4 regions of the Micromonospora sp. Mcm103 genome follow, and region 2 is predicted to be linked to each of the others. Evidence: riboswitches for the same ligand, from Rfam matches in the RefSeq annotation. Region 2 holds a riboswitch; each other region holds the start of a gene.
The links. A riboswitch is a leader RNA that binds a small molecule or an ion and turns the genes downstream of it on or off. The one in region 2 is predicted to bind cyclic di-AMP.
Positions count from the first base shown of each region.

Region 1: it holds a riboswitch for cyclic di-AMP, as region 2 does, so the genes downstream of both, OC439_RS27185 (coiled-coil domain-containing protein) here and OC439_RS00390 (LysM peptidoglycan-binding domain-containing protein) in region 2, are expected to answer to the same signal.
Region 3: it holds a riboswitch for cyclic di-AMP, as region 2 does, so the genes downstream of both, OC439_RS07695 (NlpC/P60 family protein) here and OC439_RS00390 (LysM peptidoglycan-binding domain-containing protein) in region 2, are expected to answer to the same signal.
Region 4: it holds a riboswitch for cyclic di-AMP, as region 2 does, so the genes downstream of both, OC439_RS03725 (C39 family peptidase) here and OC439_RS00390 (LysM peptidoglycan-binding domain-containing protein) in region 2, are expected to answer to the same signal.

Region 1 covers NZ_JALJRJ010000028.1:41,959-49,092, reverse strand. The annotation lists gene OC439_RS27215 (heavy metal translocating P-type ATPase) at 1-1,398, opposite strand, end outside; gene OC439_RS27210 (DUF748 domain-containing protein) at 1,416-2,396, opposite strand; gene OC439_RS27205 (heavy-metal-associated domain-containing protein) at 2,433-2,639, opposite strand; gene OC439_RS27200 (metal-sensitive transcriptional regulator) at 2,720-3,019, shown strand; gene OC439_RS27195 (SHOCT domain-containing protein) at 3,145-3,354, shown strand; gene OC439_RS27190 (YibE/F family protein) at 3,519-4,793, shown strand; cyclic di-AMP (ydaO/yuaA leader) riboswitch at 4,948-5,079, shown strand; gene OC439_RS27185 (coiled-coil domain-containing protein) at 5,083-6,111, shown strand; gene OC439_RS27180 (carbonic anhydrase) at 6,169-6,822, opposite strand; gene OC439_RS27175 (helix-turn-helix transcriptional regulator) at 6,990-7,134, shown strand, end outside.
Region 2 covers NZ_JALJRJ010000001.1:77,897-85,030, forward strand. The annotation lists gene OC439_RS00375 (transglycosylase domain-containing protein) at 1-1,139, shown strand, start outside; gene OC439_RS00380 (M4 family metallopeptidase) at 1,552-3,615, shown strand; gene OC439_RS00385 (YbaB/EbfC family nucleoid-associated protein) at 3,751-4,200, opposite strand; gene OC439_RS00390 (LysM peptidoglycan-binding domain-containing protein) at 4,386-5,030, opposite strand; cyclic di-AMP (ydaO/yuaA leader) riboswitch at 5,029-5,174, opposite strand; gene OC439_RS00395 (LLM class flavin-dependent oxidoreductase) at 5,346-6,908, shown strand; gene OC439_RS00400 (winged helix-turn-helix transcriptional regulator) at 6,955-7,134, shown strand, end outside.
Region 3 covers NZ_JALJRJ010000004.1:102,929-109,623, reverse strand. The annotation lists gene OC439_RS07705 (C40 family peptidase) at 62-1,072, shown strand; gene OC439_RS07700 (N-acetylmuramoyl-L-alanine amidase) at 1,143-3,176, opposite strand; cyclic di-AMP (ydaO/yuaA leader) riboswitch at 3,415-3,549, shown strand; gene OC439_RS07695 (NlpC/P60 family protein) at 3,563-4,597, shown strand; gene dcd (dCTP deaminase) at 4,670-5,248, opposite strand; gene OC439_RS07685 (pyridoxamine 5'-phosphate oxidase family protein) at 5,327-5,872, shown strand; gene OC439_RS07680 (zinc metalloprotease) at 5,941-6,695, opposite strand, start outside.
Region 4 covers NZ_JALJRJ010000002.1:239,148-246,281, reverse strand. The annotation lists gene OC439_RS03745 (ABC transporter ATP-binding protein) at 1-457, shown strand, start outside; gene OC439_RS03740 (bifunctional cytidylyltransferase/SDR family oxidoreductase) at 563-2,065, shown strand; gene OC439_RS03735 (CDP-glycerol glycerophosphotransferase family protein) at 2,085-3,761, shown strand; gene OC439_RS03730 (alpha/beta fold hydrolase) at 3,799-4,545, opposite strand; gene OC439_RS03725 (C39 family peptidase) at 4,809-5,651, opposite strand; cyclic di-AMP (ydaO/yuaA leader) riboswitch at 5,845-5,987, opposite strand; gene OC439_RS03720 (hypothetical protein) at 6,295-7,059, opposite strand.

The sequences.
Region 1 (7,134 bases), on a different contig from region 2:
CTCGCCGTCGGCGGGCAGCACCTCGGCCAGCGCCATCCGGCCGGTGGTGACGGTGCCGGTCTTGTCCAGCACCACGGTGTCGACCCGGCGGGTGGACTCCAGCACCTCCGGCCCCTTGATCAGCACGCCGAGCTGCGCGCCGCGGCCGGTGCCGACGAGCAGCGCGGTCGGGGTGGCCAGGCCGAGCGCGCACGGGCAGGCGATGATCAGGACGGCCACCGCCGCGGTGAACGCGGCGGTCGGCCCGGAGCCGGTGCCGAGCCACCAGCCGAGCGTGCCGGCGGCCAGCGCGATCACGATCGGCACGAAGACGCCGGAGATCCGGTCGGCGAGCCGCTGCACCGCCGCCTTGCCGGTCTGTGCCTGCTCCACCAGCCGCGCCATCTGGGCGAGCTGGGTGTCCCCGCCGACCCGGGTGGCGCGGACCACCAGCCGGCCGCCGGCGTTCACCGTGGCGCCGACCACGGCGTCGCCCTGGCCCACCTCGACCGGCACCGACTCGCCGGTGAGCATGCTGGCGTCGACCGCGGACGTGCCCTCCTCGACCACACCGTCGGTGGCGATCTTCTCGCCGGGCCGGACCACGAACCGGTCGCCGACCGCGAGCCGGCCGACCGGGATCCGGGTCTCCTGCCCGTCGCGCAGCACCGCCACGTCCTTGGCGCCGAGTTCGAGCAGGGCGCGCAGCGCCGACCCGGCGGTGCGCTTGGAGCGCGCCTCGAAGTACCGCCCGGCCAGGATGAACACGGTCACCCCGGCGGCGGCCTCCAGGTAGATGTTGCCGGCGCCGTCGCCGCGGGTGATGTCGAGGCTGAACGGGTGCTTCATCCCGGGCATGCCGGCGTCGCCGAGGAACAGCGCCCAGAGCGACCAGCCGAACGCGGCCAGCGTGCCGAGCGAGACGAGCGTGTCCATGGTCGCCGCGCCGTGCCGCAGGTTGATCAGCGCGGCGCGGTGGAACGGCAGCCCGCCCCAGACCACCACCGGGGCGGCGAGGGTGAGCGAGGCCCACTGCCAGTAGTCGAACTGCCAGGCCGGAACCATGGCGAGCACGATCACCGGCAGGGTGAGCGCGGCGGAGACCCAGAGCCGGGTACGCGCGGTGCGCAGCTCGTCCACCGGCTCCCCGGCCGCTGCCGCCTCCGCCTGCTCGGGCGGCGGCGGCACCACGGCGGTGTAGCCGGTCTTCTCGACGGTGGCGATCAGGTCGGCCGGCGCGATGTCGTCGGCGTACCGGACGGTGGCCTTCTCGGTGGCGTAGTTCACAGTCGCCTCGACGCCGTCCATCCGGTTGAGCTTCTTCTCGATCCGGGCGGCGCAGGACGCGCAGGTCATCCCGCCGATCGCCAGTTCGATCAGGTTCGGCGCGGTGGGCAGCGCCTTTCCCGTGGCAGTCATCGCGGCACCTCCGGCGCTCAACTGTGCCCGTGCCCCGGGGTGCCGTGTCCGGCGTCCGGGGTCGGTGCGGTGGTGGATGCCGGCGCGGCGGGCGCGGGCGCGGTCCGGTCGCCGGCCAGGACGGTGAACTCGGCGGTGTGCACCGCGTCGCCGTGCCGGAAGTCCAGGTAGAGACGGTACGCCCCGGCCGAGGGCACCTCGGCGGCGAACGTGATCGCCGGACCGGCAGGTGTGCGCCCGTCGCCGGGCGTGCCCTCCGGGTGCACGTGCAGGTACGCCAGGTCGCCCTGCCGCAGCGCCACCAGGTGCCCGTACGCCCCGAGGTAGGGCGCAAGGTCGGTGACCGGCCGCCCGTCGCGGCTGACGGAGAGCGTGAGCCGGCTGGTGCGGCCCGGCTCCGGCGTGCCGGTCAGGGTGACCGTGTAGCCGTCGACTGTGGTGCTGGTCGCCGGCGCCGGCAACGGCCGGGCGGTCAGCTCGCCGGGGACCGTGACGTCCAGGCCGAGCGTCAGCGGCTCGCCGCCTTCGGGGGTGAAGTCGGCGAACGCCCGCCAGACGCCGGGGCCGCCGAGCGGTGAGGCGACCCGCCAGGTGCCGTCGCCGGCCATCTCCGGGTGGACGTGCCGGAACCCGGACAGGTCCCGGCGGGCGACGATCAGGTGCATGCGCTTGTCGTGGGCCACCTCGAAGCGGGTGACCGGTGCGCCGTCCGGGCCGGTGATCCGGAAGGCGAACTGCCCGGCCGGGGCGTCGGCGGGCTGGAACGTGTAGCCGCGCTCGGAGACGAGCAGCCCGCCGGGCAGGTGCGCGGAGGCGCCGCCCGCCTGGCTCTCGTCACCGTGGCCGGTATCGCCGGCCCCGTGGTCGCTGCCGGTGTCGTCGTGTCGGGTCTCGGCGGCCGGGGCGACTGGATCGGCCAGGTTGCCGATCCCGTACGCCGCGCCGAACACCGCCACGAGGCCGAGCGCGAAGCCGCTGAGCTTCGTCGCCGTGTTCATGGTGTCTCCTCGGTTGTCGCGGGTCCGCCGGACCCGTCACGCACCGACGAGGTCGTAGCCGGCCTCGTCGACCGCCGCGCGGACCGCGTCCGCGTCCAGCGGGTTCTGACTGGTGACGGTGACCCGGCCGCCGGCCAGGTCGACCTGGACGTCGGTGACGCCCGGAAGTGCGCTCAGCTCGGTGCTCACCGAGTTGACGCAGTGCCCGCAGGTCATGCCGTTCACCTGGTAGGTGGTCTCCATCTCGCCCTCCGATCTGATACCCCCCAGGGGTACGTTCCGAACGTTAGCATACCCCCGAGGGGTACGCTATCCTCGGTTTCATGACCGCGCCGTCCAGCCCGACCCGGGGCTACACCGCCAGCAAGGACCAACTCCTCGCCCGGCTCCGCCGGATCGAGGGGCAGGTCCGTGGCATCGAGAAGATGGTCGAGGACGACCGTTACTGCATCGACGTGCTGACCCAGATCTCGGCCATCCAGGCGGCGCTGGACAAGGTCGGCCTGGGCCTGCTCGACGGCCACGCCCGGCACTGCATGCACGAGGGCGCCGCCGAGGGCCGGGCCGACGAGATGGCGACCGAGATGATGGCCGCCGTCGGCCGCCTGATGAAGCGCGGCTGAAGGGGGACCTCCGGCCCTCCGGGCGGGGCACATCGACCCGCGCCGACGCGCCCGGGCGGACGTACCGTCGACGTGGCGGGCAGGCCGGACCGGCGGACCCGCGGCGACGGACGGAGGGCGGCCCGATGATGTGGCAGAGCCCGATGATGGGCTGGATGTGGATCTGGTCCCTGCTGGTGCTCGGGGTGCTGGCGGGGCTCGTCTGGGCGGCCGTGCGGTGGACCGGCCCGCAGTACCTGGGCCCGACGACGGCCCGGCGCATCCTGGACGAGCGGTACGCCCGCGGCGAGATCGACGAGGACGAGTACCGGCGACGCCGGGCCGGCCTGACCTGACCCGCGCGGGGCGCGCGTCACCGGCCACGGTGTCCGGGACCGCCCGGCCGGGCTGCCTACCATGGCCGGGCGACGACCCGGACGTGGTCGACACGTCCACGCCGGCCGGGTGACCAGACCGGTCCGGCGGACCAGGCGTCGCCGCGACCGTTGGGAGAGACGTCATGGGTGCCGACCACACCCGCCCCGCACCCGCCGCGCCGCCGGGCGTACGGCGGCTGCTCGTCGCCGTGGTGGTGCCGCTGTTCGCGCTCACCGTGATCGCGGCGCTGGTGCTCTGGCCCGGGCAGGACCGGGAGCCGGTCGGCGGCGCGGACGTCCCTCGCTACCACGGCACGGTGACCCGGGTGGTCACCGAGCCCTGCCCGCCGACGCCGGAGGCCCCGGAGGGCGGCGGTGGCCCCTGCGGCACCGTGACCGTCACCGCCGAGCAGGGCCCGGACGCGGGCCGGCAGGTCGAGACGCCGATCCCGGCCGGGCCGGGCGCGCCGCGGGTCGCGGTCGGCGACGAGGTCGTCCTGGTCGAGCTGACCGACCCGGCCGACCCGGCGGTGAAGTCCTACAACATCGCCGAGCACCAGCGCGGTACACCGCTGATCTGGCTGATGGTGCTGTTCGCCGCCGCGATCGTGGCGTTCGGCAGGTGGCGCGGGCTCGCCGCGCTCGGCGGCCTGGTGGCCAGCTTCGCCATCCTGCTCGGCTTCGTGCTGCCGGGCATCGGCGCCGGCCAGCCGCCGCTGCTCGTCGCGATCGTGGGCGCCGCGTTGATCATGTTCGTGGTGCTCTACCTGACCCACGGGATCACCGCGCAGACGTCGGTCGCGGTGCTCGGCACGCTCGGCAGCCTGGTGGTCACCGGCGTGCTCGGCCTGCTCGCCACGTCCGCCACCCACCTGACCGGCTTCGGCAGCGAGGACGCCACCACGCTGTCCATGTTCCAGGGCGACGTGGACCTGCACGGACTGCTTCTGGCCGGCATCATCATCGGCTCGCTGGGCGTGCTGGACGACGTCACAGTCACCCAGGCGGCCACCGTCACCGAACTGGCGCACGCCAACCCCGGACTGTCCCGGCGGCAGCTCTACCGGGCGGCGACCCGGGTCGGCCGGGCCCACATCGCGTCCACCGTCAACACCATCGTGCTGGCGTACGCCGGCGCCTCGCTGCCGCTGCTGCTCCTGCTGGTCGCCGACTCCCGCCCGGTGAGCGAGATCCTCACCAGTGAGTTCCTCGCCCAGGAGATCGTCCGCAGCGCGGTGGCGACGCTCGGCCTGATCGCCGCCGTACCGCTGACGACCGGACTGGCCGCGATCGTGACCACCGCCGGGCGGCGCTCGCCCGGCGCGGAGCCGGCGCCCGCCGCGCCCCCGCCGCCGGCCGGACGGGACGACGCGCTGGAGGCGCTCGGCGGCGGGAAGAGTACGGAGGCCGCATGGTGACACTCCGCAGCGTCACCATCGAATTCAAACGCGACGCTGGTCACGGTGCGCCACGGCGAAATCTCGCTATTGGTCGGCTTCCGGACGTAGATCCTCACGAGTGCTGTCAGGTAACCTCGCTGCCGGTCACCGCCGAAGGCGCGCACCGGCGCCAGCGGTGCCGCCGCCCAATCGCCCACGGGCGAACCGGGGAACCAGGTACATGGGGTGAATCCGCGACAGCGGTAGGGGCCACTTCCGTCCCGAACCCGTCAGCTAACCCGGTCGGCGGCCGACGGAAGGGAACACTGTGACGGCACCCCTGCGCCGCTGGCTGACACCCGTGGTGGCCGTGCTGGCCTCGCTAGCCGTGCTGGCCGGCCCGAACCCGGCGACCGCGGCCCCCGCCGCGGCGGCCCCCGGCACCCCCTCGGGCCACGAGGAGGACGGCGATCCGCCGCTCATCACCGAGGCGATCGACTCCGCCAACCGGAACTTCCTCCAGGCCAAGGCGAAGCTCGCCAAGTCCCAGGATCGCCAGCGGCGGCTGGCGGCCGAGGTGAAGACGGCACAGGCCGAACTCGACGCGCTCAGCCCGCAGGTCAACCAGCTCGCCGCCCAGTCCTACCGGACCGGCCGGATGGGCGCGATGGCGATGCTGCTGGAGAGCAACTCCCCCGACTCGTTCGTCCGCCGGGTCAACGCCCTGGACGAGCTGAACCTCCTCAACGCGCAGCGCCTGGCCGCCATCAACGCGGTCAAGACCCGCGCCGAGCAAGCCAAGATCGCGCTCGACGCCGAGGTGCGCGAGCAGGAGAAGCAGAAGAACGCGATGGAGCGCGAGAAGGTGCAGGCCGAGCGCGCGCTGAAGCTCGTCGGCGGTCTCGGCTTCACCGGCGGCCTGGTCTCCGCCACCTCACCGGTCGCCAAGATCGCCCCCGGCCGCACCGCCGACGGCGGGTGGAAGGCCGAGTCGTGCAGCGAGGATGACCCGACCACCTCGGGCTGCGTCACGCCGCGCACGCTGCACGCGTACAAGGAGGTCCGGCGCGCGGGCTTCAAGCGCTTCGTGGGCTGCTACCGGTCCGGCGGGCCGTGGGAGCACCCCAAGGGCAAGGCGTGTGACTGGTCGCTGCAGAACAGCGGCTTCGCGCCGTGGCACAACAACGACACCCGCCGGTACGGCAACGAGGTCGCCGCGTTCCTGATCCGCAACGCCGACCGGCTGGGCATCTACTACGTCATCTGGAACCGGCAGATCTGGTTCCCGGCCACCGGCTGGCGTTCCTACAGCGGACCGTCGAACCACACCGACCACGTCCACATGTCGCTGCTCTGATCCGGACACCACGAAAAGGGGCCGCCCGAGGGCGGCCCCTTTTCGCGTCCGAATGTGTCAGCTCGCCAGCGCCGGGTCGGCGGGCGCGGCCGGGGCGGGCAGCGGGGCCGGGGACTGCGCCACGGTCCGCACCTCGCCACCGGCGAGCCGGTACGACATGCCCACCACCGTGCACCGCCCGGCGGCCACCCGCTCGGCCAGCACGGCGGACCGGGCCAGCAGCGTCTCCACCGTCTGCGCGATGTGGACGTCGATGATGCCGTCGAGGTCCTCGACGCCCTGGCGGGCGGCGCGCAGCAGGCTCGGCGAGACCGCGTCCACCACCGCGCCCAGGTGCCCGGCCGGGGCGGCACCCGTCCGGACCCCCTCCCGGGCGGCCTGGACCGCGCCGCACGAGTCGTGCCCGAGCACCACCACGAGCGGCGTGCCCAGCACGGTGACGGCGTACTCGACGCTGCCGAGCACCTCCGGCCCGGCGGTGTGCCCGGCGGTACGCACCACGAAGAGGTCACCGAGACCGCGGTCGAAGATGATCTCGGCGGCGAGCCGCGAGTCGGAGCAGCCGACGATCACCGCGAACGGGTGCTGGCCGTCGGCGACCGCCGCCCGGTGCCCGGCGTCCTGATTCGGATGCTGCGGGACGCCCGTGACGAACCGGTGGTTACCGGCACGCAGCTCGGCAAGTGCCTGTTCCGGGGTGCTCGGCGTCATGTCCCTCACCTCGTCTACCTGGGGAACCACCAGGCCGAACGGCCTCGCGACCCACGGTCACACGCCCCTCGGGGTCCGTCAAGATTCGTGATACGCATTTCATACTTTCCCGTCTCCGCTCCGCCCCGGACCGCGCCGATTCGGCAGGTGGCGGACGTGGCCATAGCATGACCACCATGGCGACCACACCAGTTGAGGACGGGAGCCGCCGTAACTGGACCTTCCTCACCAACCATGGCCACGTGCTGCTGGCGATCGCGCGCAACCCCACCGCCCGGTTGCGGGACGTGGCGGACGAGGTGGGCGTGACCG
Region 2 (7,134 bases):
ACGCCGGCTGGTACTACGACGAGAACGGCGAGACCCGCGGGTTCGGCCAGCATCCGCCGGGGTCGTCGTTCAAGGTGTACGACCTGGCCGCGGCCGTCCGCGACGGGATCTCGGTGAAGCAGCGGTTCGACTCGCCGGACACCAAGGAGTTCCCCGCCTCGGGGCGCACCAAGGGCAGCGCGGCGGGGCCGATCCGCAACGCCGAGCACGCGCCCTGCCAGCCGGACTGCGCGCTGTGGGAGGCGACAGTCGCCTCGCTGAACGTGACCTACTTCGAGCTGACCGAGAAGCTGGGCACCGCCAAGGTGATCGAGACGGCGCGGCAGGCCGGCGTTGAGTCGATGTGGGAGACGGTGCGGGGCAATCCCCGGCCGCAGCGCGTCGACCTGCGCAGCGACCCGGCCGACGAGGTGGCGAAGCGGTTCTCCACCGAGGTCGGGATCGGGCAGTACGGCATCACCGTGCAGGACCACGCGAACGGGATGGCGACGTTCGCCGCCGGCGGCAAGCGTGCCGACGCGCACTTCGTCCGGTCGGTGAGCAAGGACGACGAGGACGTGTGGACCGAGCAGTTGCGTACGACGGATCTGGGCCTGGACCGGGAGGCGATCGACCAGCTGGACTGGACGCTGCGCCGGGTCCGGGCCGCCGAGCTGGGCAACGGCTGGGACTCCGCCGGCAAGACCGGCACCTGGCAGGCCGGGCAGAGCACCACGCAGAACGTGCACACCTGGATGGTGGGCTGGACCGGCGCGCTCGCATCGGCCGTCTGGCTGGGCACCACCGACGGCAAGCCGCTGCGGACCAAGGGCGGCAGCTACGAGGTGTACGGCTCGACCGGCGCCGCGCCGATCTGGCGGCAGTTCATGACCCGGGCCACCGCGGCGATGAAGCTCGACCCGGAGAAGTACCGCTTCGGTCAGCCGGCTTTCCCCGGCGAGACCCCGGAGCCGACCCGGTCCGCGCCACCGCCGCCGACCACCGCCGCGCCGACACCGTCGGAGTCACCGAGCCCCAGCCCGTCCTCGTCGAGCCCGAGCCCGGAGCCGACCGGGCGGCCGACCTCGCGGCCGACGCTGACGCCGTCGCTGCCACCGCTGCCCACCGTGTCGCCGACGCGGACCCGCGGCCCGCGCTGACGCGGCCGGGCGACGGCTCGGCCGCCGCCCGGCCGCAGGGGCGGCGGCCTCGCGTCTATGCGCGCCATTCGCACACAGCGGCAACGTCCGCAATTTGCACCGGCGCCCATCCACCGTCGGCGATGTTCGCCCTGATCAGGGCCTATTGAAGATCATGGTTGCCTGAATCGACGCGTGCGGCGACACGCCCGACTGTCAGTCGTTGCCCAGGTCACTTATTGCTCCGGGCTCGCGCGGCGTGTGATTGTGCACCAGCGAGCCGCCGACCCCCGGCGAATCGCGACGGTCGATCTGTCGACCCGGAGCCACGCCGGCAGCTCCGGTGACCGGCCGTCACCCTGCCTCGCACCACCGCGCCGCCCGTCCCCACCGGGCTCCGTGCGGCGCGCCTGTAGAACAGGAGCAAACCCCCGTGAAACTCTCACCTCGCCTCGCCGCGCTCACCGGCGCGGCCGCGGCCGGCCTGCTCGCCGCAGGAACCGCCGCCGCCGTGCAGGCCGCGCCACCCGGACCCGCCGCCCCGAACCCGGCGCAGGCCCGCGCGACCGCCGCCGACTCCGCCCGCGCCCTGGTCGCGAACCGCCCCGCCTACCTGCAGGCCGGCTCCGACGACGCGTTCGTCCAGAAGCCGGTCATCTCCTCCGAGGGCACCCAGTACGTGCCCTACGAGCGCACCTACAAGGGCCTCCCGGTGGTCGGCGGCGACTTCGTGCTCGCCACGGACTCGGCCGGCAACCTGAAGTACGCCTCGGTCGCCCAGCAGCGGCCCATCGGCGCCCTCGCCACCACGCCCGCGCTGACCCCGGCCGCCGCCGCGAAGACGGCGCGTGCCCAGCTCAAGACCGTCGACGCGGTCGAGGGCACCACGCTCGTGGTCTACACGCTCGGCGCCGCACCGGCGCTGGCCTGGGAGACCACGGTACGCGGCACCGGCGCGGACGGGCCCAGCCGGCTCACCGTCGACGTCGACGCCCGCACCGGCGCGGTCCTGCGCAAGCAGGAACACGTCGTCCGCGGCACCGGCACCGGCGCCTGGAACGGGCCCAGCCCGCTCACGCTCAACACCACCCAGTCGGGCTCCACGTACACCATGAAGGACCCGACCGTCACCAACCTGAGCTGCCAGGACGCGGCGAACAACACCACGTTCAGCGGCTCCGACGACGTGTGGGGCAACGGCACCGCCACGAACAAGGAGACCGGCTGCGTGGACGCGCTGTTCTCCGCGCAGACCGAGCACAAGATGCTCGCCCAGTGGCTGGGCCGCAACGGCGCCAACGGCAACGGCGGCTACTGGCCGATCCGGGTGGGCCTCAACGACCAGAACGCCTACTACGACGGCAGCCAGGTGCAGATCGGCAAGAACACCGCCGGCCAGTGGATCGGCTCGCTGGACGTGGTGGCGCACGAGATCGGCCACGGCATCGACGACAACACCCCGGGCGGCATCTCCGGCGGCGGCACGCAGGAGTTCGTGGCTGACACGTTCGGCGCGGCCACCGAGTGGTTCGCCAACGAGCCGTCCAGCTACGACGCGCCGGACTTCCTGGTCGGCGAGAAGATCAACCTGGTCGGCTCCGGCCCGATCCGCAACATGTACAACCCGTCGGCGCTCGGCGACCCGAACTGCTACTCCAGCAGCATCCCGTCGACCGAGGTGCACGCCGCGGCCGGCCCGGGCAACCACTGGTTCTACCTGCTCGCCAACGGCAGCAGCCCGACCAACGGGCAGCCGTCCAGCTCGACCTGCAACGGCAGCAGCGTGACCGGCCTGGGCATCCAGAAGGCCATGAAGATCATGTACAACGGCATGCTGCTGAAGACCTCGTCCTCGTCGTACCTGAAGTACCGCACCTGGACGCTGCAGGCGGCGAAGAACCTCTACCCGGGCAGCTGCGCGGAGTTCAACACGGTCAAGGCGGCCTGGGACGCGGTGAGCGTGCCGGCCCAGTCCGGTGACCCGACCTGCTCCGGCGGCACCCCGACGCCCACCCCGAGCACCACGACCACCCCGCCGTCGGGCGGTTGCTCCGGCAACAAGCTCGCCAACCCGGGCTTCGAGTCGGGCAACGTGAACTGGAGCGCCTCGTCCGGCGTCATCACCACCGACAGCGGCCAGGCCGCGCACGGCGGCTCGTACAAGGCGTGGCTGGACGGGTACGGCTCGTCGCACACCGACACGCTCAGCCAGTCGGTGACGATCCCGGCCGGATGCCGGGCGACGTTGAGCTTCTGGCTGCACATCGACAGCGCGGAGTCGACCACCAGCACCGCGTACGACAAGCTCACCGTCAAGGCGGGCAGCACCACGCTGGCCACGTACTCGAACCTGAACAAGGCCACCGGCTACGTGCAGCGGTCCTTCGACGTCTCGTCGCTGGCGGGCACCACGGCGACCATCTCGTTCAGCGGCGTGGAGGACAGCTCGTTGCAGACGTCCTTCGTCGTCGACGACACCGCGGTCACCCTGAGCTGACCGTGGCGTAGCGCGGCCGGTCGTCGTCCTCCCGGCGGCCGGCCGCCTCGTCGTGTCAGGCCGGTGCCGCGTCGCGCGTGGTCGGCACCCCGGGCGGGTGCGGCGCCTCGTCGTGCCGGGGCGTGTGCGGTCGGGTCAGACCGCGCGCCCGGCCCGGGACCCAGCGCCGCGGTCGCGGTGGATCCGCGCGGCCGCCTCGTGCATCGCGCGGCCGAACAGCTCGGCCTGGTCGCCCATGCTGCCGAGCCGGGCGGCGAGCGCGTCGGCGTCGGCCCGGGCCGACGCGCTGACCCGGTCGTCCAGCTCGGACAGCGCGGCGTTGGCGGCGGTCACGAGGTGTCCGCAGAGGACGTCGAGGGGCTCGCCGGCCAGCTCCGGGTCGATCGTCACGGAATCGAGCCGGCCACCCTGGACGGCGACCGCGCGGACCCGGCCGCCGGCTGCAGTGCCCTCGGCGAGCAGCAGGTCGCCCGGCTCGCCGTCGGCGTGTGCCGAGGCCCGGGAGCGCATCGCGGTGAGCGCCTGCTGCGTGCGGGTCAGCAGCTCGTCGATGCTCGCGGCCGCCGAGAACGGGTCGTTGGTCATATCCGCGCTTTCTTCACGTCTTAGCCGAGCATGCGTGACCCTAGCAACCGGCTCCGACGAATCGCCGTCACCGGCCGGTCCGGGTCGCGTCCCGGCGCCGCGAGCAGGCCGGACACCGGCCACGCGGCGTGTCGCGGACGGCCGGGCGCCCGGCCGGGACGAACCGGCCGGGCGCTCGGACGAGGTCAGCGCAGGCGCAGCTGCTGACCGGGGAAGATCAGGCCCGGGTCGTCGCCGACCACGGCGCGGTTGCGCTCGTGCAGGGCACGCCAGCCGCCGTCGACGCGCTGCGCCACGGCGATCTCCGACAGCGTGTCCCCGCGCCGGACGACGTACGTCCCGGCGCCGGACGACGGCCGCGGCGCCGCCTTCGTCGTGGCGCGTTCCGGCGCGGCCTTCGTCGCGGCGGCCCGCTTCGGCGCCGCCTTCCTCGGTGCCGCCTTCGTGGTGGCCCGCTCGGACCGGGTCGCCGTGCTGGCCGAGCCGCCCTTCTTGCCGCAGACCGGCCACGCGCCGATGCCCTGGCCGCGCAGCACCTTCTCCGCGACGGCGATCTGCTCGGACCGGCTGGCCAGGTCGGCGCGCGCGGCGTACTTCTGGCCGCCGTAGCCGTTCCAGGTGGTGCGGGAGAACTGGAGCCCGCCGTAGTAGCCGTTACCGGTGTTGATCTTCCAGTTGCCGCCGGACTCGCAGCGCGCGACCGCGTCCCAGTTGACGCCCGCGCTGGCCGGAGCGGCCGGGCCGAACAGGGTCGCGGCGCCGACGGCGGCGCCGGCCAGGACCGCTCCGAGAGCGGTACGGCGGCTTCGGGCTGAGTATTCAGTTGCCATGTGGATTCCTCCACGCCGACGAGGTGAGCTGTCGGGTTCGGGCCGAGGAGCCCGGCCGCCGGTGGCGGCTTCACCCCGAGGTGACGATGCACCGTGGAACGTGTGGTTCCCCCGCTCCCGCACGAGGTTCGGTTACCGGGGCCGGCGGCGGGATTTGGCGTTTCCGGCCTGCGGTGTCCGCGTCTGCGAACGAAACCGACGCTAGGAGCGATTTGTGATGATCGTCCACTTCTTGTGACCCTCTTCACCCGGCCGGGCGACCGGCGGCGGCGCTACGGTGGCAGGGCCAGGCAAGATCACGGGAGGGCTTGACGGATGACCGATCACGGACACGAGCTGACCTTCGGCGGCTTCATCACCCCCGCCGCCGGGCAGCCCGACCAGGTGGTGGCGCTGGCCCGGCTCTGCGAGCAGGTCGGGCTGGACCTGGTCACGTTCCAGGACCACCCCTACCAGCCGGGCTTCCTGGACACCTGGACGCTGATGTCCTACGTGGCCGCCGCGACCGAACGTATCCGCCTGGCCGGAAACGTCCTCAACCTGCCGTTGCGCCAGCCGGTGGTGCTGGCCCGCAGCGTCGCCAGCCTGGACCTGCTCACCGGCGGCCGGGTCGAGCTGGGACTCGGTGCGGGCGCGTTCTGGGACGCGATCGAGGCGGCGGGCGGGCGACGCCTGTCCCCCGGCGCCGCCGTCGAGGCCCTCGACGAGGCGATCCGGGTGATCCGCGAGGTCTGGGACACCGACCGCCGCGGCATGATCCGCGTCGACGGCGAGCACTACCGGGTGGTCGGCGCCAAGCGCGGTCCGGCGCCCGCGCACCCGGTGGGCATCTGGGTCGGCGCGTACAAGCCGCGCATGCTGCGCCTGGTCGGCCGCGCCGCGGACGGCTGGCTGCCGTCCCTGTCGTACCTGCCGAAGGGCCCCGACGAGCTGCCCGCCCTGAACGCGCTCGTCGACGAGGGCGCTCAGGCCGCCGGGCGCGACCCGGCCACGATCCGCCGCATGCTCAACGTGACCGGCACGTTCGCCCGCTCGTCGGCCGGTTTCCTGGCCGGGCCGCCGGAGCAGTGGGTGGAGGAGCTGGCCGGGCTCACCCTGGAGCACGGCATCACCACGTTCATCCTCGGCAGCGACGAGCCGCGCGCGATCCAGATCTTCGGCCAGGAGGTCGCGCCCGCCGTGCGGGAGCTGGTCGCCGCCGAGCGCACCGCGCCCGCCGGCGGAACCCGCACGGCCGCCGACGAGCAGACCGCCGCCGCCGGCCCGAGCACGCTCGGCGTCACCCCCACCCCCGACCCGGGGGTACGCCTGAGCGCGCGCCGCCCTTGGGACGAGTCCACCCGCCCGAGCGCCCCGCCGCCGCCGGCCGGGCGCGTCTACCCGGCCCGCGGACAGGCCGCCGGGCAGCACCTGGTGGACGTGCACGACCACCTGCGCCAGGAGCTGGCCCAGGTGCGCGATCTGCTGGAACAGGTCAAGCAGGGCACTGTCTCGCCGGGCCGGGCGCGGGCCGCCCTCAACGAGATGACCATGCGACAGAACAACTGGACGCTCGGGGCGTACTGCGCGGCGTACTGCACGATGGTCACCCAGCACCACGGGCTGGAGGACGCCTCGATCTTCCCTCACCTGCGCCGCTCCGAGGCCGGGCTGGCGGCAGTGCTGGACCGCCTCGAGGAGGAGCACGTGGTGATCCACGGCGTGGTGGAGAGCGTCGACCGGGCGCTCGTCGAGCTGGTCCGGCACCCCGGCGACTTCACGCAGCTCCAGGAGGCGGTGGACCTGCTCACCGACACGCTGCTGTCGCACCTGTCGTACGAGGAGCACCAGATCGTCGAGCCGCTGGCCCGGCACGGATTCTTCCCCGGCCAGCTGTGAGGTAGCTGACTTCTGCTTTCCTAAGCCAGGGGGTACCGTCGACGCCATGACGGACCTCCTCGCGCAGCGTGACTCCTGGTCCACCGCCAACTGCTCGATCGCCCGGGCACTGGAGGTGGTCGGCAACCGCACCACGCTGCTCCTGCTGCGGGAGGCGTCGTTCGGCACCCGCCGCTTCGACGACTTCGCCCGGCGGGTCGGCGTCAGCGAGCCGGTGGCCGCCGCC
Region 3 (6,695 bases), on a different contig from region 2:
TCTGCCTCGATCTTCCCTCTCGCGAGGCGCCCGGCGGTCGGTTGCAAAGGAGTCCGTGCCGGTGGCAACCACGCCCCCTCAACGTCACGCCCCGAGCGCTCCACCCGGCCGGCGGGCCGGGTTCCGACGGGTGGTACACGGTCTGGTCACCCTGGTCGCGGCCGCCGCGGTCGGCGCCGGAATGCTGACCGCCCCGGCGCACGCGGCGCCGTCGGTGGACGAGATCGACGCGCAGATCGACAAGCAGTGGCAGCAGCTCGAACCCACCATCGAGCAGTTCAACAAGGTCCGCTCGCAGCTTCGCGCCAACCAGAAGAAGTCCAAGGCGCTGAAGGACAAGATGGTGCCGCTGGAGCTGGCCTCCACGCTCGCCATGAACAAGGTCGGCGACATCGCGGCCCGGTACTACATCCAGGGCCCGTCGCAGGAGCTGGGCGCGCTGCTGGTGAACTCCAAGCCGGGCGCGCTGGCCGAGCAGCTGGTCATGCTGGACCGGATCGCCGAGGACCAGCGCCGCCAGATCGCCGGTGTGCTCAAGGTGCGCGACGAGTACAACAAGCAGAAGGAGAAGCTCGACGCGCTGATCGCGCTGGAGACCAAGCAGCAGAACGATCTCGCGGCGAAGAAGAAGCAGATCGACTCGGAGATCAAGCGGCTGACCGCCATGCTGCCGGTGACCTCGATCCGCCCGGCGGGCTGCCCCAAGATCGACGGTGTGGTGAGCAGCGCCGCGCGGACCGCCATCAAGACGGCGTGCGCCCAGGTCGGTGACCCGTACGTGTGGGGCGCCACCGGCCCGAACTCGTTCGACTGCTCCGGCCTCACCCAGTACGCGTACAAGGCGGCCGGCATCTCGCTGACCCACTTCACCGGCGCGCAGTGGAACGAGGGCCGCAAGGTCTCCCGTTCCGAGGCGAGACCGGGTGACCTGGTGTTCTTCGGCTCCGACCTGCATCACGTCGGGCTCTATCTCGGTAACGGGGTGATGGTGCACGCGCCACGTACCGGTAAACCGGTCCAGGTGTCGAGCATCAGCACCCAGCCGCTCGCCGGCTTCGTCCGGGTCGCCTGACCCGAACCCCTGGCAGCGGAAAGGCCCCCGGTCCACGCGGACCGGGGGCCTTCCCGTGTGCGGTGCCGGGTCAGCGCGGCGTGCCGACCGGGGACGGCAGGACCAGCACGTCGTCCAGGTTCACGAACATGATCCGGTGACCGAACTGGACCTGCACGTAGCGGTTCTTGCCGCGGACCACGGTCCGGTCACCCGGGGCCGAACCGTCGAACGAGACCGCCCGGTAGTACTCGCCGGGCAGCACCCCGCCCACCGCGTACCGCTGGCCGGCGGCGAACGTGTACTGCAGCGGCGAGATGGTCTGGTACGGGATGGTGTCCGGGTAGGCGGCCTGCTCCGGGTAGGCCCGCCCGTACACCGGGATGGTGGCCTTGCCGGGCCGCGGGGTCACCACGAAGCCGGTGGCCCACTTGGCGGTCGGCGCGGAGGCCGGGTTGAGGAACCACGCCTTCTGGCCGAGGTACCAGATCGCCGTCCAGTCACCCTGGCGGCCGGCGAGCGCGTACGTCTGGCCGGCGGAGGCGCGGGCGCCGTGGTCGGAGATGTACATGGTGTCCGGCGTACCGTCCGGGCGCAGCCCGAGGTCGTTGACGAGCGGGGCGTCCGGGCTCGGCGCGGTCCGCAGGATCACCGCGGAGGAACCCCGCGACGGGCACGGCTCGGCCGGCGGCCGGGGCGTCGGGACACCGGGCGGCTGCTGGTTGCAGCCGGTGAACGCCGGCCGGTTGGTGGCGAAGTCCGGGTCGATGGTGACCAGGCCGGTACGGGGCGTGCCGGTGCTGCGGAACGGCGCCTTCATCAGGTCGAAGTAGTGCGACCAGTCCCAGTACGGTCCCGGGTCCCAGTGCATGCCGCCCACGTTGGCGGCGGTGATGCCGGGCACGTTGTCGTGGCCGATGATGTGCTGCCGGTCCATCGGGATGCCGAGCTTCAGCGCGAGGTGCCGCACCAGCTTGGCGGAGGTGCGGTACATCGCCTCGGTGTACCAGGTGCCCTGACCGGCGAAGCCCTCGTGCTCCAGGCCGATGGACTTGGCGTTGACGTACCAGTTGCCGGCGTGCCAGCCGACGTCCTTGGTCTTGATGTGCTGGGCGATGTAGCCGTCCACCGAGCGCAGCGTGTAGTGCCAGCCCAGGTAGTCGGCCCGCTTCACCAGGTCGACGCTCGGGCCGAAGTAGCCCTCGGTGTCGTGGATGACGATGTACTCGATCTTCTGCTGCTTCGGCCGGTCGCCCAGGTCGTGGTTGCCGTAGTCGCCCGGGTCGTCGCTGAGCTGCTCGTACGGCGCGGGGATCCACTCGCAGGCCAGCCGCACCGGGCACTCCAGCCCGTCCGGCCGCTCGGCGTTGCGCAGGCCGAGGCGGGCCAGCCGGGAACGGTCCGGCGTCGCGGCGGTGGCGGCGAGCGTGACCCGCTGGCCGTCGTCGGTGGTCCGGCTGGCGCCCTGGCCGAGCTGGTCGTAGACCTCGTCGGCGAAGGCCGCCGCGGCGTCCGAGGTGTCCGCGCCGGAGTACCGGGCCACCGCGGCGTACCAGGCCGCCGGGTCGGTGCCGGCGCCGACCGGCCCGCCCAGAGCCTTCTGGTACGACGCCAGCAGCGCCGCGCCACCGCGGATGTTCGCGGCCGGGTCGGTGCGCAGCGTGCCCGCGTCGAGCCCGGTGAGCGCGGCGGCGGCGTCGAGCGTCTGGAGCGAGGCGGGCGGCAGCGGGGTCTCCCGCTCCGGCGCGGCGGCGGTGGCCGGGTCGAGGTTCAGCGGCCGGGAGTCGTCGCCGCGCGGGTCCTCGTCCTCGTCGACGTGGGCGCTGCCCGGCATGGCGAGGATGTGCGCGGCGTCGGTCAGGTGCATCGGGCCGTAGCCGCCGCTGGTGCTCGGCTGCCCGGGGTGGGTGTCCCAGCGGGACTCCAGATAGGAGACGCCGAGCAGCACGTTCTGCGGCACGCCGTACTCGGCCGCCGCGGCGGCGTATTGTTGTTGCCTGTCGCTCGCGGGCGCGGACGTGTCCGGCGCGGCGGTCACCGGGCCGGTCGTCGCCAGCGCGGTGGCTGTCGCCACTGCGGCGGCGAGCAGTATCCGTCTGCCCGACGGCGGGGCGGAGAGGTGCATCGAACCTCCTGGACAGGGATGGGGGTCACTGCGTCTCCACCCTCACTCCGCACACCCACGGGGGTCAATACCTTTCCAGTGAGTAATCAGCCTTGAAAGAAAATTTCACCTCCGACCTGGGTGCGGCCCGTCATCGCGTACGGAGTGTCACGCCGCTGGAAGTTGCGGATCGATAACGGTGGTCCCTACTCTGGTGAATCGTCGGCCGCACGTCTCACCGTCCAACCCGGTCGGTGACGGTCCGACACCGCCGAGTCGCCTCCGGGCGAGCCGGGGAACCAGGTACCTGGGGTGAATCCGCAGCGATGCGGTAGGGCGGCTCCCTTCCCGCCCGAATCCGTCAGCTAACCCGGTAGGCGGTACGGAAGAAGGAGTACGGACGCCCGGTGGCACTCCATGCCCCGCGGCCGTCGTCGAGCCGGTCGGTCGACCGGTCCACGGCTGTGCCGCGTACCCGCTGGTCCCGCTTCACCACAGCCCTCGCCGCCCTCGTCGGCACCGCAGTCGTCCTGACCGGCGGCGCCACGGCGGCACACGCCGAACCCTCGGTCGCCGAGATCGAGGCCCAGATCGACCGCGACTGGAACAAGCTCGAACCGGTCATCGAACAGGTGAACGCCGTACGCGAGCAGCTCGCCGCGCGGCGCAAGCAGGCCGACGTGCTCGGCCGGCAGATCGCACCCCTCCAGGCCCGGGTGGACGCCGCACTCGGTCAGGTCGGCGGGCTCGCCGCCGACGCCTACAAGGGCGACAACCTCTCCACAGTGAACGCGCTGCTGGGCAGCCGCTCACCCGGTGACCTGGTCACCGGCCTGGAACTGCTCGACCGCTTCGCGCACCGCCAGCACGAGCAGGTGCGCTCCGTCGCCGCGCTGCGCGACGAGCTGGCGGCGAAGAAGAAGCCGCTGGACGAGATGATCGCCGGGCTGGCGCGTACCGAGGCCCAGCTCGCGGCGAAGAAGAAGCAGATCGACGCCGAGATCGCCAAGTTGGAGAAGCTGCGGCTCAAGGTGTACGGCAAGGGCGGCGGCGGCCCGCTGCGCCCGGCGCCGTGCCCGGCCGGCTACCCCGGCGGCCCGGCCGGTGCGGCGGTCAAGTTCGCCTGCGCCCAGATCGGCAAGATCTACGTCTGGGGCGCGGCCGGGCCGGACCACTTCGACTGCTCGGGCCTCACCATGGCGGCTTGGGCCAAGGGCGGCGTCTCGCTGCCGCACAGCGCACGCCAGCAGCACGGCGTGACGAAGCGGATCAGCCGGGCCGAGCTGCGCGCCGGTGACCTCGTCTTTTACTACGGCGACCTGCACCACGTGGCGATGTACGTGGGCGACGGCTGGGTGGTACACGCCTCCCAGTCCGGCAAGCCGATCACCATGAAGCGGGTCGACGACGGCGACATCAACAGCTACGGCCGTCCCGGCTGAGGTGTAAGGAAGGGCCCCCCTCTTAACGCCTCCGGTAGAGGAGGGGGCCCCTATTAACAACTGCGGGCGTCGTCAGCGCGTCGGCCAGGTGCGCCAGCTCTGCCAGGACCGGCTCGGCGTCGGACCGCGCTGCCCCTGGTAACGCGAGCCGTAGACGGCCGAGCCGTACGGGTGCTCGGCCGGCGAGGAGAGCCGGAAGATGCAGAGCTGCCCGATCTTCATGCCCGGCCAGAGCGTGATCGGCAGGTTCGCCACGTTCGACAGCTCCAGCGTGACGTGGCCGGAGAAGCCGGGGTCGATGAAACCTGCTGTCGAGTGCGTCAGCAGCCCCAGCCGCCCCAGGCTCGACTTGCCCTCCAGCCGGCCGGCGAGCTGGTCACCCAGCGAGATCACCTCAAGCGTGGAGGCGAGCACGAACTCGCCCGGGTGCAGCACGAACGGCTGCCCCTCCGGCACCTCCACCATCGACGTCAGGTCGTCCTGCTGCACCGACGGGTCGATGTGTGTGTAGAGGTGGTTGTTGAAGACCCGGAACAGCCGGTCCAGGCGTACGTCGATGCTCGACGGCTGCACCAGCGTGGGCTCGAAGGGCTCCAGCGCGAGCGTGCCGGCCTTGATCTCGGAGATCAGGTCGCGGTCGGAGAGCAGCATCGGAACACCATAGCGACCGGTACGGGTGACCTGCGTGTCGCACTACATCTTCGTACATGTGTTCGATAGAGTGTCCACATGGCTTCCTGGTCCGAATTCGCCGCCGACGAGCCCCGCCTCGCCGACGAGATCCGCCTCCTGATGCAGCAGTACGGGCCGGGCTTCGGCTACCTCGCCACGGTCCGCGCCGACGGTGGCCCCCGGGTCCATCCCGTGTCCCCGGTGATCACCGACGACGGCCTGTGGTGCTTCGTCATCGACTCGCCGAAGCGCCGCGACCTCGAACGCGACGGCCGCTACGCGCTGCACTCGTTCCCGCCGGAGGAGAGCGATGACGAGGCGTACATCGCCGGGCGCGCACGACCGGTGACCGACCCGGCCACTGTGACGCGGCTGGCCCGGATCGCCCGCGCGTCGCCGCAGGGCGACTGGCGGCTGTTCGAGTTCACCGTCGAGGCGGCGATGCTGACCCGGCGTGACCCGGTGGCCCAGCCCGGCGCCCCCCCGCCGCAGGTGCGGGTCTGGCTCGACCCGCGCGGAGCCGAACCGGCCCGGCGGGAGCCGGTGGCCGCGGAGGCCCGGCGCGGCCGGCACGGCTTCGACACCCGCCGTCCGGCCGCCTGACCCGGCCCACGACGAACGGTGCCGGCCCGTCCGAGGACAGGGCCGGCACCGGTACGCGGTACGACAGGTCAGGCTGCGCGGTAGGCGTTCCACGCGGTGAGCATGCGGCTCGCCTGGCCGGCGGTGAACTGGTACATGCAGGAGTCGTACGTGTAGTCCATGAAGTTGGTGATCGGGTCCTTGCCGGCGGTCGAGCAGGTGTCGCGGCCGGTCGGGCACTGGTACGCCGGGGACGCCTCGGCCGGGGTGTCGGAGACGCTGTCGCCCGAGCCGGAGCAGCCGCCCTGGAAGGTGTGGTAGAGGTTCAGCCAGTGGCCGACCTCGTGGGTGCCGGTGTCACCCTGGTTGTAGTTGGTCGCGGTGCCGCCGGGCAGCGACTCGTTCAGGACCACCACGCCGTCCATCTTGTCCAGCGTCCGCTTCGGGAACGTCGCCCAGCCCAGCAGGCTGTCGCTCAGCTCGCCGAGGTAGATGTTCAGCGTGTTCTTGCCGCCCTCACGCAGCGAGGTCTTCATCGAGCGCTCGGCGGAGGAGCCCTGCACGATCGGGTACCACGACGGGTTCGTCACCCGGTTGATCTTCGTGAGCTGGAACCCGAACGCGGTGGCGGCGCCGCCGGTCGAGCCCGCGTACGCCTGGTTCAGCACGGTGATCTGCTGGTTGATCATCGAGTCGGTGATGTTGCCGCCGGCCCGGGTGCTGTTCTCCTGGATGACGTGCACGACGACCGGGATCGTCACGGTGGCCAGCGGAGCGACGGCGCCGGTCCGGAAGCTGGCCCGCTCGCGCTGCGCGGCGGCGAGGTCGGCCTCGCGGTCACGGA
Region 4 (7,134 bases), on a different contig from region 2:
CGGCGTCAACGCCGCGCTGCTCAACGACCTGTCCGGTGAGCGCAACGTGGTGCTCGGCTGCCTCGCCATGGGCATGCACCCGGACGAGGTCAAGAAGATCGCCCCGGAGATCATCGAGTTCTCCGGGATCAACGAGCGCGGCGACTTCGCCTCGCTGCCGATGCGCACCTACTCGTCCGGCATGGGCGCCCGGCTGCGCTTCGCGATCTCCTCGGCGAAGAAGCACGACGTGCTGCTCATCGACGAGGCGCTGGCCACCGGCGACCGCAAGTTCCGGGTCCGCAGCGAGCAGCGGGTCCGCGAGCTGCGCGACAGCGCCGGCACCGTCTTCCTGGTCAGCCACTCGATCGGCTCGATCCGGGACACCTGTGAGCGGACCATCTGGCTGGAGAGCGGCGTCCTGAAGATGGACGGCCCCACCAAGGAGGTCTGCGACGCGTACGAGAACCAGAAGTAGCGCGTCGGAGCGCACCGCACCGGGTTTCCGCCCGGAGCGGTGCGCTCCCGCGTACGCGTTAAGGTTTTCGGACCCATCCCCTTTCACCCAGAGTGAGGTACGGCAATGACGCAGGACCACACCACCGCACCGGACGCCGCGCCGGCGAGCCCGGCACCCTGGCGCCCCGCGCGTACGGTGGCCGTGATCCTCGCCGGGGGGACCGGTACGCGCCTCGGGCTGGGCATCCCCAAGCAGCTCCTCAAGATCGCCGGTAAGCCGATCATCGAGCACACCCTGGCCGTCTTCGAGGCCGCGCCGGAGATCGACGAGATCATCGTGCTGATGGCCACCGGTCACGTCGACGACGCGCGGCGCATCGTCGCCGACGCCGGCTTCCGCAAGGTCACCAAGGTGATCGAGGGCGGCGAGACCCGCAACGACACCACCCGGATCGCGCTCGACGCGGTCGGCGAGGGCGACGTCAACATCCTCTTCCACGACGCGGTCCGCCCGCTGGTCAGCGCCCGGATCGTGCGCGAGTGCGTGAACGCGCTCTGGACGTACTCGGCTGTCGACGTGGCCATCCCGTCCGCCGACACGATCATCCAGGTCGACGCGGACGACTGCATCACCGACATCCCGGTGCGCTCCCGGCTGCGCCGCGGCCAGACCCCGCAGGCGTTCCGCTCCGGCACCATCCGTGAGGCGTACCGGCGCGCCGAGGGCGACCCCGACTTCGCCGCCACCGACGACTGCGGCGTGGTGCTGCGCTACCTGCCCGGCACGCCGATCAAGGTGATCGACGGCTCGGACGAGAACATCAAGGTCACCCACCCGGTCGACGTGCACCTGGCCGACAAGCTGTTCCAGCTCGCCGCCGCGCAGGCGCCCCGGCTGACCGACCACCGCAGCTACGCCGAGGAGCTGACCGGCCGGACCGTCGTGGTCTTCGGCGGCAGCTACGGCATCGGCCACGACCTGGCCGAACTGGCCCGCTCCTACGGCGCCCAGGTCTTCCCGTTCAGCCGCTCCACCACCGGCACGCACGTCGAGCGCGCCGAGGACGTGGCCGCCGCGCTGAAGACCGCCTTCGAGGCCACCGGCCGGATCGACCACGTGGTGGTCACCGCCGGCATCCTGGAGAAGGGCGCGCTGGCCGAGATGGACACCGAGACGATGGACCGTCTCCTGCACGTCAACTTCGTCGGCCCGGTCACCATCGCGCGCCAGTCCCTGCCGTACCTCCAGCAGACCAAGGGCCAGCTGCTGCTCTACACGTCCAGCTCGTACACCCGGGGCCGGGCCCGCTACGCGCTCTACTCGGCCACCAAGGCCGCGCTGGTCAACCTGACCCAGGCGCTCGCCGACGAGTGGGCCGAGTTCGGGGTACGCGTCAACTGCGTCAACCCGGAACGCACCGCCACTCCGATGCGGACGCGGGCGTTCGGCGAGGAGCCGGAGCACACGCTGCTCTCCTCCGAGGCGGTCGCGCAGGCGTCCCTGGACGTGCTGATCTCCGAGCTGACCGGCCAGGTGGTCGACGTGCGCCGGTCCCCCGGCGAGCAGGTGGCCGCCGTACCGGCCCAGCCGGGCCCGCATCGGTCCGAGCTGTCCGCCGACGCCTGAACCCGACGGGACGTACCAGATGCGTGGTGACCTGGTCCGCAAGCTGATCGCCCGGGGGCTGACCACCGGGCTGGCGGTGCTGGCCTTCCTCGTCGTGGCGCTCACCGGCGCCACCGGCTGGGGCCTGGCCCTGGCGGTCGCGGCGCTGGCCGCCACCGCCTGGGAGCGCCGCGTCCGGCCGTCCGCCGACGGGCTCGCCGAGACGGTGCTCGTGGCCGCCGGCATCCTGGTCGGCTACGCCCGGCGCCTCGACGACGGCTTCGACCCGGCGCTCACCGCCACCGCACTGGTGCTGCTCGGGCTGGTGCTGCTGGTCGGCCCGCTGCGGCAGGCCGGCGCGCTGGAGATCCGCGCGGCGAACCTCCCGGTCCGCACGTGGACACCAGTGGTCGCCGCCCGGCTCGGCGACGCGCTGCTGGTGCTGCTCGCCGTGGTGGCGCTCGCCGCCGCCCTGACGCTGCCCGCCTGGACGGCGCTGGTCGCCGCGCTGCTGGTCGGCGCCGGATGCGGGGCGGTCGCGCTGGACCTCGCCCGGCGCCGGTTCCGGCCGCCAGCCGGAGGTGGACCGGTCGGCCGGGCGCTGCGCCGCCACCAGCCCGAGTTCGTGCTGCACTTCTCCGCGCCGCCCGGCTCGGAATACCAGGTCACCATGTGGCTGCCGTACCTGGAACGGATCGGCCGCCCGTTCGTGGTGGTGCTGCGCGAACCGGAGCTCCTGCCCGCGGTGGCCGCCGCCACCCGCGCCCCGGTGGTCCTCTGCCCCACGCTGAAGGCGCTGGACGAGGCGCTGGTGCCCAGCCTGCGGGTCGCCTTCTACGTCAACCACGGCGCGAAGAACGCCCACCTGATCCGGTTCAGCCGGCTCACCCACGTGCAGCTGCACCACGGCGACAGCGACAAGGCCCCCAGCGCCAACCCGGTCTCGGCCATCTTCGACAAGATCTTCGTGGCCGGTCAGGCCGCGATCGACAGGTACGCCCGCGCCGGCGTGGAGATCCCCGCCGACAAGTTCGTCGTGGTCGGCCGTCCCCAGGTCGAGGCCATCGAGGTACGCCGGGAGCCGATCACCCCGGCGGCGCACCCGACGGTCCTCTACACCCCGACCTGGACCGGGCACCACGCCGACGCCAACTACTGCTCGCTGCCGGTGGCCGAGACGCTGATCCGCCGGCTGATCGACAGGGGTGCCGCGGTGATCCTGCGCGCCCACCCGTACACCGGCAAGAACCCGGCCTCGGCCCGTCAGCTCGCCCGGCTCACCGAACTGCTCGCCGCCGACCGGGCGAAGACCGGCCGGCCGCACCTGTTCGGCGCCGCCGCGAGCCGCGAGCTGACGCTCACCGAATGCGTCAACCGCGCCGACGCGCTGGTCTCCGACGTCTCCGGAGTCATCTCCGACTGGCTCTACTCCGGCAAGCCGTACGCGGTCACCGACACCGGCGCCGACGGCGAGCACTTCGTCGAGCGGTTCCCGCTCGCGGCGTCCGGCTACGTGCTGCGACGCGACATGTCCAACGTGGACGAGGTGCTCACCGACCTGCTGGACGCCGACCCGAAGGCGGCACAGCGCTGGGCGGCACGTACCCGTTACCTGGGCGACTTCCCCGCCGACGCCTACGCCGAGGCGTTCCTCTCCGCCGCCCGCCGGGAGCTGGAGCCCGACTGGGCGGTCCCGGGGCCGCGCGCGGCCCGCTAGAAGCGCGAGCCGGCCCGTCGCGGGCCGGCTCGCCCGCTCAGAGGTACGGGTCGAGCAGGGCGAGCACCGCCTCCGGGTCCTCGACGTGCGCGTTGTGGCCCAGCCCGGGCAGCGTCGCCACCGGCACGCCCAGTTCCTTGAGCTGCGCGTCGGTCACCATCGTGTCCGCCTCGCCGCGGGCCAGCAGCACCGGCACATCGGTGGCCGCCAGCAGCACCGGCAGCCGGGGCTCCCCGACCGCGAACGCGGCCGGGTCCATAGCGAGCCGCCAGCGGCCCTCCTCCCGCCGCAGTCCCGCCTCCACCACCGGGTGGTCCGGGGCGAACAACCCGGCGAGCCCGGACACCCGCAGGTAGCGGCGGGCCGCCTCGTCACGGGTGGCGAACCAGGTGACCGGCCGGGCGGCCAGTTCCGCCGACTTCGCCAGCTCGGCCGGAGACCAGACCGCCTTGATGCCGAGCCCGACCACCGCGTCGACCGGAAGCCCGCGCTGCCGGGCCGCGAGCGCCAGCGCCACCACCCCGCCGAGCGAGTGCCCGAGCAGCACCAGCCGGTCGTCGGGGCCGAGCCGCACCGGCCCGAGCCCGTCCACCACGCGCTGCGCCAGGGCCTCGAACGAGTAGCCGTGCAGCGGCGGCGACCAGCCGTGACCGGCCAGGTCGGGGGCGAGCCAGCGGCCGGGCCAGCGGCGCTCCAGCAGCGGCGCCCAGGGCAGCCACACCTCGCCGGTGGCACCCATGCCGTGCAGGAGAATCAGGTGCCGCTTCCCCGTCGCATCGCCCATTGGCGCAGTCTGCCACCGCCCGCCCCGGACACGCGAGACCGAACCCCGCCGACCCCCTCGCCGCGGCTCCGGCCGCCCACACGCCGCCCTCACCCTCGATCTTGGAGTTGTGGCACCTTCCATAGCGGGCGAGCCGGGCATACTGGGCGCCACAAGTCCAAGATCGGCGCGCCGAAGGGGGCCGCGCAGGGGCCGCGTGAGGGGCCGGGACGGGGAAGGCCGGCGCCCCGGGTGGGGTGCCGGCCTTCGGGGCTGTGGGACGGTCAGGCGGAGTAGCCGCGGCTGGCGATCCAGTGCGCCAGGTCGATCGTGGTGACCCAGTACGAGGGCAGCGACGGGTCGGCCGAGTCGGCGATCCGCACGGTCCGGCCGTCGTCCTTGTAGCCGACCACCGCGACGTAGTGGCCGCCCGGGAACGAGTGCCAGCCGCCGTTGGTGTCGGTGGCGGTACCGGCGACGTTCGCGACGACCCCGCGGCCGTTGCTGATCGCCTCGACCACGTCGGCCTGGAGGCGGTCCATCTGAGCCGGGGTGGCCGAGCCGGGAATCATGCGGGTCCGGTACGGGTTGCCCTTGACCTGCTGGTTGAGCACCCGGGTGGTGTCCTCGGCCGAGTTGGTGCCCATCTCGGTGGTGCCGAGAGGGCCGGCGAGCGCGTCCTGGCTGCGCTCGATGCCGGCGGCGCTGAGCGCGTTGCGCACCGCGGCCGGGCCGCAGTAGAAGTAGTTGATCTGCGCCTGGTAGTCGTAGTCGAGCGACTTGCTCGACGGCGGCTTCGGCTTGGCCTTGGGCGTGGTGTCCGGGTCGGCGGCGGCCTTCGCGGACGGGGAGGCGCTGGGCGAGGCGGAGGCACTGGACGACGCCTGCGGCACGGCGATGCGGGCCTCGCTGCGGCTGGCGGGCTGCTCGCCGAGGCGGGCGGCGCCGAGGTCGGCGACCGCGGCGGTGTTCTCCTGGACCGGGGCGTCGTCACCGGCGGTGGCGACGGTTCCGGCACCGGCGGCCAGCACGAGCGCGGCGGCCGATCCGGCGATGATCTGGTACGGGCGTTCGGTGACGATCCGTCGCAGCTGACGCTTCAGGTGGTGCTTCACGAAATCCTCCACGGGGCGTGAGCGGCACACGCCGGCCCGGCACGCGGAGGAACTCACACGTGCTGGCGGGGCCGGATGGCCGGGGGATCGGGAACGCCCGTGATGCCGGGCGCCCAGGGGGCGGTTGCCGGTCGCGCGTCAGGCGCGGACGGGCACCGCTTCGCCGTGGAGGCGGGGGGACGATCGAGGGGTGGGCAAGAGGGGTTACTCCTTCCGTGGCCGCCGACCGGGTTAGCTGACGGATTCGGGCGGGAAGTACGCCCTACCGCGGGCCGTGGGCTCGCGGATTCACCCCGATGGTGCTCATGGGTCCCCGGTTCGTGGAACACGATTAGGCGGGTCGGCGCGGCGTCGCCGTCGGCGATCGATTACCGCATCGGACGCGCCGACACTACCGGTGGGTATGTCCCCTGCCAAGCGCTCCCACCTGCGTAAACGTGATCCGCGGTAAGGGATTTCGGAACACCCGGTTACTGACTTCGCTCAATGGGACAAGCAGTTTCGACGGCGCCCGGCGGCGGAAAGCGGACAGACGGCGAGCACCCGACCGGCAATCGCGGGACTCGATGACCTGTTCTGCGCCCGGCGCCCGTTTCGACGGCCCGGGTGACCGGGCTCACCACATTCCGGGTAACGATTCGGTCGAGACGAGACCTCAGCCGACCCGGGCCGGGCGCCAGCGGGCGTTACGGACCGTAGCGGCCACCGGCTGGGCGCTCGCCGTCGCGCTCCGGTACGCCGGGGCGGGCCGCAGCGCCGCGGTGGCCGCGTACGCCTCGGCGGCGAGCGTCCGGGCGGCCTCGGCGGCCAGTTCGGCGTCCCGCCAGGCCGACCGCTCCCGCGCGGCGGCGCTCTCCCATCCGGCCCGGCGCCCGTCCCGGACGGTGCGGGCCAGCATGATCTCCTGCTCGGCCGGATGCCGGCGCGGATCCCATCCGTTGCGGCGGGCCAGCACGTCGGCGAGCTGACGGGCGGTCAGGTCGCCCCGCCAGTGCGCCGTCATGGCGGCGTGGTGCAGCCAGCGCTCCCGGGCCGCGTACTCGGCAGGGGTGCGCGGCGTGCGCGGGGCGGGCAGCGCGGCGGCACCGGCGAGGCGGCGGGCGGCGGCGTCCGCCTCGTCGTACGCGGTCCAGGCCCGGTCCGCCTCGTCCTGCGCGGCCAGCCACCGCTCCCGGCGGCGACGGGCCGTCTGGGCGGCTCCGGCGGCGGCCACCGCGACCTCCTCGGCGTACCGGATCAGGTCGTCGTGGCGGGCGGCGTCGGCGTCGGCCGGTTCGGGGGCGGCCTCCGGCACGGGGTCGCGTTCGGGCCGGGCGACGAGGGCGGCGAGCAGGCCGAGGGCGAGCAGCAGGAGGAAGGACCAGATGGCGGCGGCCTCGGGCACGGAGGTGAGGAAGTGGTACAGAGCGGTCTGGGACATGGTCGGCACCTCACGGGAAGGACCTGGCGGGAGGCCCGCACGATCTCGCCGGGGCGGGCCGGTAAGGCCACCAGG